Regions from separate parts of the Microbacterium sp. NPDC077184 genome, predicted to be linked through region 2. Evidence: riboswitches for the same ligand, from Rfam matches in the RefSeq annotation. Region 2 holds a riboswitch; the other holds the start of a gene.
What was found. A riboswitch is a leader RNA that binds a small molecule or an ion and turns the genes downstream of it on or off. The one in region 2 is predicted to bind thiamine pyrophosphate.

Region 1 (5,345 bases), on a different contig from region 2:
CTGGCGGTGCCCGGACGGCTGGCTGCTTCCCGGCGGAACCCGGGTGGACTGGCTCGCGGCGGGCACCTTCGACACGCGCGTGGGCCTGTCGCTGTTCACCCTCCAGGTCACCCACAAGATCGACGCCGACACGGATGTCGAGCGCGACCACATCGTCCGTACCGTGTCGGAGGCCGACCCGCGCGTGCGGGTGGACGTCATCGCCGACTTCGCCACCGGGTACCACTCCCGCAACGGCGGCGGAGACAGCATCCGCACCGACGGGGATCTGCCGATCATCGATGTCCGCGCCGTGACCGGCGACGCGCAGCCGCGCGGTGAGGAGGCGACGTCGTGAGTTCTGCACCCCCTCCGCATGTGCCCGGCAAGCGCCCGGCGTACGAGCCGGGTGCGAGGCTGCTGTCGCCCGTGCGTTACGACCCGGACATGCCGCGCCCGGCGACGACGGTCGCGGGGACGTTCCTGGTGCTGCTCCGCGCGATCGCCGGGGCCTTCGTGCTCCTGGAGCTCGCGCGGGAATGGGACTCCCTCTTCGGCACCGTCACGGCATCCGATGCGGCGCTCAACGATCCGGAGGTCCGCTCGCTCCTCCTCGGCGTCGTGCTCGTCGGCGGCGGAATCCTGGTCCTCGCCGACGCCGTGCTCGGAATCCTGATCTATCGTGGCCATAACTGGCCGCGCGTGCTCGTCATGCTGTTCTCGGTCATCTCCATCAGCACCGTGTTCACCGCGTGGTGGGTGCGGGGCGAGGAGATCACCCTGGACGGGACGTTCCTGTCGCTGAGCCTGGACATCCTGCTGCTGCTCGCGCTGTCGAGCCGCAGCGCGGCGGCTTACGCCCGCCGGAACGAGAGACGACCCGAGAACGACTGAGGAAGGAGCGGGATGTTCGACAGCCCGCTGTCGGCCTCCGCGTACGACGTGCTGGGGGTCGCCCCCGACGTCGACGACGACGCCCTCCGCAAGGCCTACCGCCTGCGACTGCGACAGACCCACCCCGACACCGGCGGTGACGCCGCGACCTTCGTGCAGGTCCAGCGCGCGTGGGAGCTCGTCGGCACCGCCGATGCGCGCGCGGCGTACGACCGCGGGCACGGCTTCGGCTCGAGCGAGGCGCCGGAGTGGTCGGATGCCGCGGGGTCGGCCTCCGATGCCACCTCCTGGCGCGCCCCGCGGGCGGCCTCGCGCGACACCCGTCCGCGCGCCCGCTCGCACGGGCATCCGGGCGGCTGGCGACGCGAACGCTACCTCGACCTCATGCGCGAGTGGGTCGGCCGCGGCGTTCCGCTGGAGGACCCGTACGACCCCGCTCTCGTGCGCACCGCCCCGCACCATCTGCGGCGCCTCCTCGCCGACGCGCTCGCCGAGGAGGCGACCGCCCGCATCGTCGCCGATCTCGGCATGGGGTACACGGTGTGGCACGACGTGATGGCCGAAGGACGCGACGCGGGGCCCGACGACAAGATCGACCACATCGTGCTGGGCCCGAGCGGCCTCTACGGGGTGCTGTCGGAGGACTTCGGCGGACCGGTCGGTGTCCGCCGCGGCGAGATCGTGGGCGACGGTGTGGTGGGCACGCCGATCGCGGACCTCGTCGCGCGCGTGCGCGGCATGGGGCGTGCGGCGGGGGTGCGGTTCCGCGGCGCGATCGTGGTGCTTCCCGATGACGACCTCGATCAGGCGATCACCGAGCTCGGCAAGGTGCGCGGCGTGCCCGTCGCGGTCGTCGCCCGCAGTGCGCTGTCGACGATCCTCCGTCGCGGGCTCACGGGCGCGCGCGCGATGGGCGGCAACGAGGTCTTCGACGCCCGCACGCGGCTGCAGCAGCGCGTCCGCTTCGCCTGAGGTCCGCGCCGGTTCCCGCCTCAGTCGTCGAGGCCGAAGAGCTCGAGCGGGTGGGTGAGGCGCCACCAGGCGCTCGGGGGCTCGATGTCTTCGGCCAGCCGCAGGTCGACGAGGGCGTCGTCGAGCGGACCGTCGACCGAGAGCGCTCCGACGACGTCGCCGGCGGTGCGGGCGTCGCCGAGGTCGTACCGGGTCGACACCGTTCCGGCACCGCCGTTCCACAGGACGACGGCCGCGTCGCTCGCGGTGACGATCGAGACCTCTTCGCCCCATTCCGTGCGGACGAGCCCCGCGACGGTGTCGGCGGTGACGGACGGTCGAGGCTGCAGCTCCTGCTCCAGCTGCGCGTACAGCGCGCGCGAGGCCTCGACCCGTGCGGCGTCGTCGGGCTGACCGAGGACCGCGGCGTACAGCCGGACGGTGGTGTCGCCGGCGACGACATCCTTCGCCGACAGGAGATTCCACGCGTCGAGGGTGCCGGTCTTGATGCCGAGGACGCCGGGGTCGGCGAGGAGTCCGTTGGTGTTCTCCACCCGGCCGGCGCCCGGGAGCTCGACGGCCTGTTTCGCGACGATCTCGGCGACGACCGGGTTCTCCATCGCCTTCTTGGCCAGGGGGATGAGCGACTCGGCCGTCGCGGTGTTGCCGCCGTCGATCCCCGTCGGCTCGACGACGGTCACCCCGGGGATGCCGTGGGTCGACAGCCAGGAGCGCGCCGCCGAGGAGAAGACCTGGTCCGAGGGCCAGATCGTCGACGCGAGACGCTCGGCGTAGTTGTTCGCCGAGCCCACGAGGATGCCCTCGAGCATCTGATACTCGGTGAGCACTCCGTCGATGGGCACGTCGAGGGCGGACTCGCCACGGGCGCGGTAATCCCAGTACTCGAGCATGTCGGTGTAGCCGAAGCGGTACTCCGGTCCCTGCTCCCCCGGCGCGAGGGGCAGCTCGTCGAGGATCATCAGCGCCGTGACCACCTTGGTGATGCTGGCGATGGATGCCGGATCCAGCGACGACGCGAGCGTCCCGTCGATGCCCTCGACGGCGATCGCCGCCGAACCCACTCCCGGCCAGGCCGGGACGGCTGCGACCGAGGCGATCGGCTCGACCTGCACGGGGGCCACTTCCGGTGCCACGGCGTGCAGCGGCCACAGGAGGGTGGTGGCGGCGTAGGCGCCGGCGAGCGCGGCGAACACGCCGACCGGGATGAGGACCCCCGGGCGCAGGATCGAGCGGCGCGGGGCGTCGGCGAGCAGGTCGGGTTCGACCGGGACGAAGGGAGCGGATGCCGTGGCGAAGTCGGTCCGGGTCGACGCGCCCGTCACCCGCTCCGGGTCGACCCACGCCAGCGCCCCCGTCGGGGTCGGGCCCGTCGTCGACGCGACGGTCTCCCGACGGGCGCGACGCGTCGTCGCGGGGGCTTCGTCCACGCTCACCCGGCCAAGATACCGCGCCCGGGCGCCGCTATACTCGAGCGCACAACCACGGGAGTCCGGTGAGCCGGGCTGAGAGGAAGCGAACCACGCTTCGACCGTCGAACCTGATCCGGATCATGCCGGCGCAGGGAGGAGCATCGATGTCTGCATCCACGTCCACGTCCGTCCCCACCTCGACGCCGCCGCGGACCCACCGCTGGCGCGTCGTGGACATCGTCGTCGCCAGCGTCCTCGGCGTCGCGTGCGGACTCGTCTTCCTGCTCTGGAACGTCGCGTACCGCGGTCCGAGCGCCTTCCTCGAACCGCTCCTGCCGGGGCTCCAGGGACTCCTCGACGGACCCTGGCTGTTCGCGGGCGTCCTCGGCGCCCTCATCATCCGCAAGCCCGGCGCGGCGGTGTACACCGAACTCGTCGCGGCGGCCGTGTCGGCCCTCACGCTGGTCGGCAACACGTGGGGGGCGTTCCTCACGCTCGAGGCGGGCCTCATCCAGGGCCTCGGCGCCGAGCTCGTCTTCCTCGCCTTCTTCTACCGCCGCTGGTCGCTGCCGGTCGCCGTCCTCGCGGGGATCGGGGCCGCGCTCTTCGGCGGCGTGAACAACCTCCTGCTCTGGTACGCCGGCGCCGACATCACCTTCGTGGTGGTCTACCTCGTCAGCACGATGATCTCGGGCGCGGTGATCGCCGGTGCCCTGTCGTGGGCGATCGCGCGCGGGCTCGCCGCCACCGGCGCGCTCGACCGGTTCGCGTCGGGTCGCGCGCACCGCACCCGCGTCTGAGCGTGTCGCGGATGCCGGGCGCCGCGGCCGCGGTGCGGGTGCGCGGGTGGGGCTGGCGGCACGCGTCGCGGCGCGCCTGGGCGGTGCGAGGCGTGGACCTGCGGATCGAGCCGGGGGAGCGGGTCCTCCTCCTCGGCGCATCCGGGGCCGGGAAGTCCACGCTCCTCCAGGGGCTCGCGGGTGTCCTCGGCGGTGCCGAGGAGGGCGAGTCCGAGGGGGAGCTGCTCCTCGACGACGTTCCCGCGGAGGCCGCGCGCGGGCGCGCGGGCCTGCTCCTGCAGGATCCCGACGCGCAGGTGATCCTCGCCCGGGTGGGCGACGACATCGCCTTCGGCTGCGAGAACCTCGGCATCCCGCACGACGAGATCTGGCCGCGCGTGCACGCCGCCCGCGACGCCGTGGGGCTGGACGTCCCCTTGGACCGTCCGACGAAGGAGCTCTCCGGCGGTCAGAAGCAGCGGATGGCGCTGGCCGGCGTCCTCGCGATGCGGCCGGGGCTGATCCTGCTCGACGAACCCACCGCCAACCTCGATCCGGACGGGGCCGCGGAGGTGCGCGCCGCGGTCGGTGGACTCCTCGACGCCCATCCGGCGACCCTCGTGGTCGTCGAGCACCGCGTGGAGGTGTGGCTCCCGCTGGTCACGCGCGTGGTCGTCCTCGGTGCGGGCGGCGACGGGGTGATCGCCGACGGGACACCCGACGAGGTCCTGGGCGCCGAGCGCGCGCGGTTGACGGATGCCGGGGTCTGGGTCCCCGCCTCGCCCCCGCCGCACCCCGCTCCTCCCGCGTCGCCGCCCGGTGACGTGCTGCTGCGGGCGCGCGACCTGGCCGTGCAGCGGGTGGCGGGCAGCCCCGTGGCCTCCGGCATCGACCTGGAGGTCCGCGCCGGCGCGGCGCTGGCGATCACCGGGCCGAACGGGTCGGGGAAGTCGACGCTCGGGCTGACGCTCGCGGGGCTGATCGCTCCGGCATCCGGTCTCCTCGAGGCATCCGACGCGCTCGCCGCCGGGGCGGGTCCCACACCGATCCGCTGGCGCTCCCGCCAGCTGCTGACACGGATCGGCACGGTCTTCCAGGATCCCGAGCATCAGCTCCTCGAGCGAACGGTGCGGGGGGAGCTCGAGGTCGGGCCGCGCGCTCTCGGACAGGATGCCGCGGCGCGGGAGGCCGTGGTCGACGAGCTCCTCGCGCGGCTCCGGCTGGATCATCTGGCCGCAGCCAACCCGTACACGCTCTCCGGTGGGGAGAAGCGCCGCCTGACGGTGGCCGCGGCGCTCGCCACGGCGCCCCG
Region 2 (5,345 bases):
TGATCGGCATCCGATCGTCCTTCGAGGAGCGCATCATGAAGAAGATCGTCTACAGCATCCTGGTCACCCTGAGCGGCCTGGTGCTGCTCTTCGGGTACCGCACGTCGCACGTCGAGGCTCCGGCGGCCGCGCTCGATTCCGCGAGCACGGCCGGAACGGATGCCGCGGCCGCCGCGGGGTCGGGCGGGACCGGTTCGGCGTCCGCGACGGCGTCGGGGTCGGCGGCCGCGACAGGGTCGGGGGCCGCGACCGATACGGGGGCGGGAGCGTCGGACGCGGCATCCGCGTCGACGAGCAGCGGGTTCACGGACGGCACCTACACCGGCACCACGGCGGGCACACGCTACGGCCCGGTCCAGGTGCAGATCACGGTGGCGGGCGGGCAGATCACCGATGTGCAGGTGCCGCAGTATCCGTCGGGGAATTCGCGCGACCGCCAGATCAACGAGCGCGCGCTGCCGGTGCTCGTGTCCGAGACGATCGACGCGCAGTCCGCCGAGATCCACATGGTGTCCGGCGCGACGTACACGAGCGACGGCTACACGCGGTCGCTGCAGAGCGCGCTCGATGAGGCGCGGGCATGACCGCCGCCCGGCGGCGGCCGCCGCGCCACGTGCATGCCGCTCCGGTCATGGGAAGCACTGCGAGCATCCACGTCATCGGCGACCTCGCGCCGGTCGCCTTCGCAGACGTCGTTCGCGGATGCATGACCGAGCTGCGGCGGGCGGATCGGGTCTTCTCGACGTACCGCGACGACTCCGACCTCCGTCGCATCGCGCGGGGCGAGCTCGCGGTCTGGGACGCCGACCCCCTCTACGCCAAGGTCGTCGCGGCGTGCGCCGCGGCCGAGCGCGACACGGGCGGCCTCTTCCGCGCCGAGTTCGCGGGGGAGTTCGATCCGACCGGTCTCGTGAAGGGATGGGCCGTCGAACGCGCGGCGAGGATGTGGCTCGCTCCGCTGCTCGACGAGCCGGGGCGGGTGCAGGCTGCGGGTCTCACCGTCGGCGGCGACATGCAGCTCTTCGCGGCGGACGGCGCGGACTGGACGTGGAACGTCGGCATCGTCGATCCCGCGGATGCCGGCCGGGTGATCGCGACGGTTCCGGTGCGCAACGGTGCCGTCGCGACATCCGGAACCGCGGAGCGGGGCGCGCACATCGTCGACCCGCGCACGGGAGCGCCCGCGACGGGGGCGGCGTCGGCGACGGTGATCGCCGACAGTCTCACCCGCGCCGACGTGTTCGCCACCGCCGCGGTGGTCGCGGGGATCGAGGACCTGTCCTGGGCGGGGCGGATCCCGGAAGCGTCGGGGGTCGTGGTGAGTCCGGACGGAAGGGTGCGGCGCTTCCTCGGCGGGATCGAGGTGCAGACCTCACCCGCCGCCGCGTGAGGGGCGGCGTGCGCGCGGCTGCGCGTGAAACCGTGGGGAGAAATCGGCGGATTCAGCGTCTGAGACCGGGGTGCGGGCCTGATTCGCCCCGGGGTTTCACCGCGGGGTCTCTGGCGGCGCCCCGGTGTCAGCCCCAGACGCCGTATCCGCGGCGCTGGTCGGTGGCGGGGTCGTGGTGCGGCTGGGGCGTGCCCGCCTCGGCGCCGCCCGAGCGGCGCGAGTCGTAGGTCTCGGTCGCCGGCCGGAAGAACTGCCGGATGCGGGCGAACAGCGACGGCCGGCGCGGGTTGGAGGACATGCCGCGAGAGTAACCCGGTGTGGCCCGCGGGGCCAGGGGCCGTGCGCCGGTCCACGCGGTGAAGAACGCGGGGTGAGCGGCCGTTTCGGGCCGTGCGGCCGGGTGCCGGGCCCCGGATATGCCGCGTTCTTGACCGGAAACGGCCGAGAACGACGCGGCAGTAGAGGCCGCCTCGGCGCGCCGCAGAGGACGCCGGTCGAGGCGGTCTCGGCCGCACCTCGTGAAACCCCGGGGAGAAATCGACGTCTCCGGCCGCGACACGCCGCCGACACGACCGAATCTCCCCGCGCTTTCACCGCGCTGCGGCTCCGGACCGGCCGGACCGGCCGGCCGACCCCCGGCATCCGGGCCTCGGTAGGGTGGAGCGCACACGTGACACGGGGTGCCCCACGGGGCTGAGATGACACCCGTCGAACCTGATCTAGTTCGTACTAGCGAAGGGATGTCGCGCATGACGCGCACGCCACAGCACCTGCTCGAGTTCTCCGTCGATGCGCTGCAGGAGGTGCGGAGATCCGCGCCCCTTGTGCACTGCATCACCAACAGCGTCGTGGTGAATTTCACCGCGAACGCGCTGCTCGCCCTCGGGGCGTCGGCCGCGATGGTCGACATCCCCGACGAGGCGGGGCCCTTCGCGGCCATCGCCTCGGGGCTCCTCGTCAACCTCGGGACGCCGACCGCCGAGCAACGCACCGCGATGCGGGAGGCGGTGACATCGGCGACGGATGCCGGGACCCCGTGGGTCCTCGACCCGGTCGCCGTCGGCGCGCTTCCGGTGCGGACGCCGCTCGGCTTCGAGCTGCGGGATGCCGGTCCGACGATCGTCCGGGGGAACGCCTCCGAGATCATCGCGGTCGGCGGTGCCGGGGTGGGCGGGCGCGGCGTCGACGCCGCCGACGACCTCGCCGCCGCCGAGCCGCACGCCCGCGCCCTCGCCCTCCGGACCGGCGGCATCGTCGCGGTCTCTGGCCCGGTCGACCTCGTGACCGACGGACGCGAGAGCGTTCGGATCTCCAACGGCACTCCGCTCCTGACGCAGGTCACGGGCGGCGGCTGCGCGCTCGGCGCGGTCATGGCGGCCTTCGCGGCCGTCAATGACGACCGTCTCGCCACCACCGTCGCTGCGATCACGGTGTACACGGTCGCCGCGCAGCGCGCCGCGGCGCGGGCGAGCGGTCCCGGCAGCTTCGCGGTGGGGTTCCTCGACGCGCTCGCCGAGGTCGACGGCGATGCGCTCCGCCGCGCGGCGGTCATCTCGATCGACGCGACCGGGGAGTCGCCCGCATGACCCGCCTCGACCTCTCGGTCTACCTCGTCACCGACACACGTCAGGCGACGGGTGCCGGGCACGACCTCGTCGACGTCGCCGTCGCCGCCGCGCGCGGCGGAGTCACCGCGGTGCAGGTGCGGGAGAAGGATGCCGCCGCGGCGGCGTTCCTCGACACCGTCGTCCGCCTCGCCGAGGCGCTGCCCGACGAGGTCGCGCTGCTCGTCAACGACCGCGTCGACGTCTACCTCGCCGCGCGCCGGGCGTTCCCGCGCGGGTTCGCCGGCCGCGCCCACGGCGTGCACGTCGGCCAGTCCGATCTGCCGGCGCCGGTCGTGCGGGAACTCATCGGCGACGACACCGTGCTCGGACTCAGCGCCGCGACTCCGGCACAGCTTGCCGAGGCCGCGTCGAGCCCGGCGCGCATCGACTACGTCGGGATCGGCGCGCTCCACGTCACGCAGACGAAGAAGGATGCGCCCGCACCGCTCGGGCATGCGCGGTTCGCCGAGCTCGCGGCATCCGTCGCCATGCCGTCCGTCGCGATCGGGGGCGTGACCGCCGCCGATCTGCCGCGGCTGCGAGCCGCCGGGGCAGCCGGTGCCGCGGTGGTGTCGGCGGTGTGCGCGGCGGCGGATCCGGCATCCGCTGCCCGAGAACTTCGGCGTGCGTGGGAGGTCGGCGAATGAGCGGGCGGCTGCGGGTCGTGCCGCGGGCCGTGCCGCGGGTGCTGAGCGTCGCGGGGACGGACCCGACCGGCGGGGCGGGCGTCCAGGCCGATCTCAAGAGCATCGCCGCGAACGGCGGATACGGCATGGCGGTGGTCACCGCGCTCGTCGCGCAGAACACGCGTGGGGTGCGCGCGGTCCATATGCCGCCCGTGGAATTCCTCGCCCAGCAGCTGGATGCCGTCTCGGACGACGTCGCGATCGACGCCGTGAAGATCGGGATGCTCGGCACGGTCGAGGTGATCCACGCGGTCGAGGAGTGGCTCGTGCGGGTGCGTCCGCCGGTGGTCGTGCTGGACCCGGTCATGATCGCCACGAGCGGCGATCGCCTGCTCGACCGCGAAGCCGAGGAGGCGCTGCGGGCGCTCGTCGCGCGGGTCGACCTGGTGACGCCGAACATTCCGGAGCTCGCGATCCTTGCGGGGGAGCCGGTGGCGACGGGCTGGGACGAGGTGCTCGCGCAGGCGGCGCGCGTCGCCGACCGGCACGGCGTGTGCGTGCTCGCCAAGGGCGGGCACCTCGGGCGTGAGGACGGCGGACAGCGGATGCCGGACGCACTCGTGTCTCCCGACGGCGACGTGGTCGAGTTCTCCGGCATCCGGATCGACACGTCGAACACGCACGGCACCGGGTGCTCGCTGTCGGCGGCGCTCGCGACCCGCGTCGCGCGAACGGGGGACTGGGCGACGGCGACGGCGGAGACCAAGCGATGGCTGGCCGAGAGCATCCGGCACGGCGCGGAGCTCGAGGTCGGGCACGGGAACGGCCCGGTCAGCCACTTCGCGGGGCTCTGGGCGCGCGGCGGGCTGTCGACGCGCCCGACGCCCGAGGCTGTGCGGAACGACTGGTGGGAGGAGATCGCGACGGAGCGTGCCGCGATCGATGCGCTGCCGTTCGTCCGCGGGCTGGGTGACGGCACACTCGCCCGAGACGAGTTCACGGCCTACCTCGCCCAGGATGCGCTGTACCTCCGCGACTACGCGCGGGTGCTCGCGGAGGCCAGCCGACGAGCCCCCGACCAGGAGGCGCAGGCGTTCTGGGCCCTCGGCGCGCACGGGGCGCTGGCCGCCGAGATGCAGCTGCACGAGAGCTGGCTGGGGGAGTCCGCGGGAACGGATGCCGTCACCCCGGCGCCCGTCACGGTCGCGTACCTCGACCATCTGCTCGCCGTCGCCGCGCGGGGAGACTACGCGGTGCTCATCGCGGGGCTGCTGCCCTGCTTCTGGCTGTATCAGGATGTCGGAACCCGCCTGCATGCTCTGTCCCATGCCGATCACCCCTACCGCTCCTGGCTCGACACCTACGGAGACGCGGCGTTCGCGGCATCCACCGCCCGGGCGATCGAGATCGTGACGACGGCCGCCGCGGCGGCGGACGAGGGAACGCGTGCGGCGATGCTCGGGGCGTTCCTCCGGTCGTCGCGCCACGAAGTCGCGTTCTTCGCCGAGGCCGGGAAGACGCTCGCTCCCGCAGCGCGGCAGCGGCACGCGATCGTTACCGGGTTGTAACTGTGGCAATTCTGCGTTTTTCCTGAGAGTCGCTATGGTTGCTCGGACATAGACCTGCCCGAGGGTCGCTACACAACCACTCCCCAAAAGATACGGAACTCCCCATGAAGAAATCCCTCGCGGCTGTCGCAGTTGCCGGTGCCATCGTCTTGAC

Region 1: it holds a riboswitch for thiamine pyrophosphate, as region 2 does, so the genes downstream of both, AB0O93_RS15475 (ECF transporter S component) here and thiM (hydroxyethylthiazole kinase) in region 2, are expected to answer to the same signal.

Annotation. Positions count from the first base shown of each region.
Region 1 is NZ_JBFBMM010000010.1:37,687-43,031, forward strand. Features, by position in the region: gene AB0O93_RS15455 (LssY C-terminal domain-containing protein) at 1-337, shown strand, start outside; gene AB0O93_RS15460 (hypothetical protein) at 334-873, shown strand; gene AB0O93_RS15465 (DnaJ domain-containing protein) at 886-1,845, shown strand; gene AB0O93_RS15470 (D-alanyl-D-alanine carboxypeptidase) at 1,866-3,278, opposite strand; TPP riboswitch at 3,317-3,426, shown strand; gene AB0O93_RS15475 (ECF transporter S component) at 3,419-4,054, shown strand; gene AB0O93_RS15480 (ATP-binding cassette domain-containing protein) at 4,066-5,345, shown strand, end outside.
Region 2 is NZ_JBFBMM010000005.1:32,941-38,285, forward strand. Features, by position in the region: gene AB0O93_RS10440 (ferredoxin reductase family protein) at 1-3, shown strand, start outside; gene AB0O93_RS10445 (FMN-binding protein) at 36-584, shown strand; gene AB0O93_RS10450 (FAD:protein FMN transferase) at 581-1,390, shown strand; gene AB0O93_RS10455 (hypothetical protein) at 1,518-1,688, opposite strand; TPP riboswitch at 2,057-2,148, shown strand; gene thiM (hydroxyethylthiazole kinase) at 2,140-2,976, shown strand; gene thiE (thiamine phosphate synthase) at 2,973-3,644, shown strand; gene AB0O93_RS10470 (bifunctional hydroxymethylpyrimidine kinase/phosphomethylpyrimidine kinase) at 3,641-5,191, shown strand; gene AB0O93_RS10475 (hypothetical protein) at 5,296-5,345, shown strand, end outside.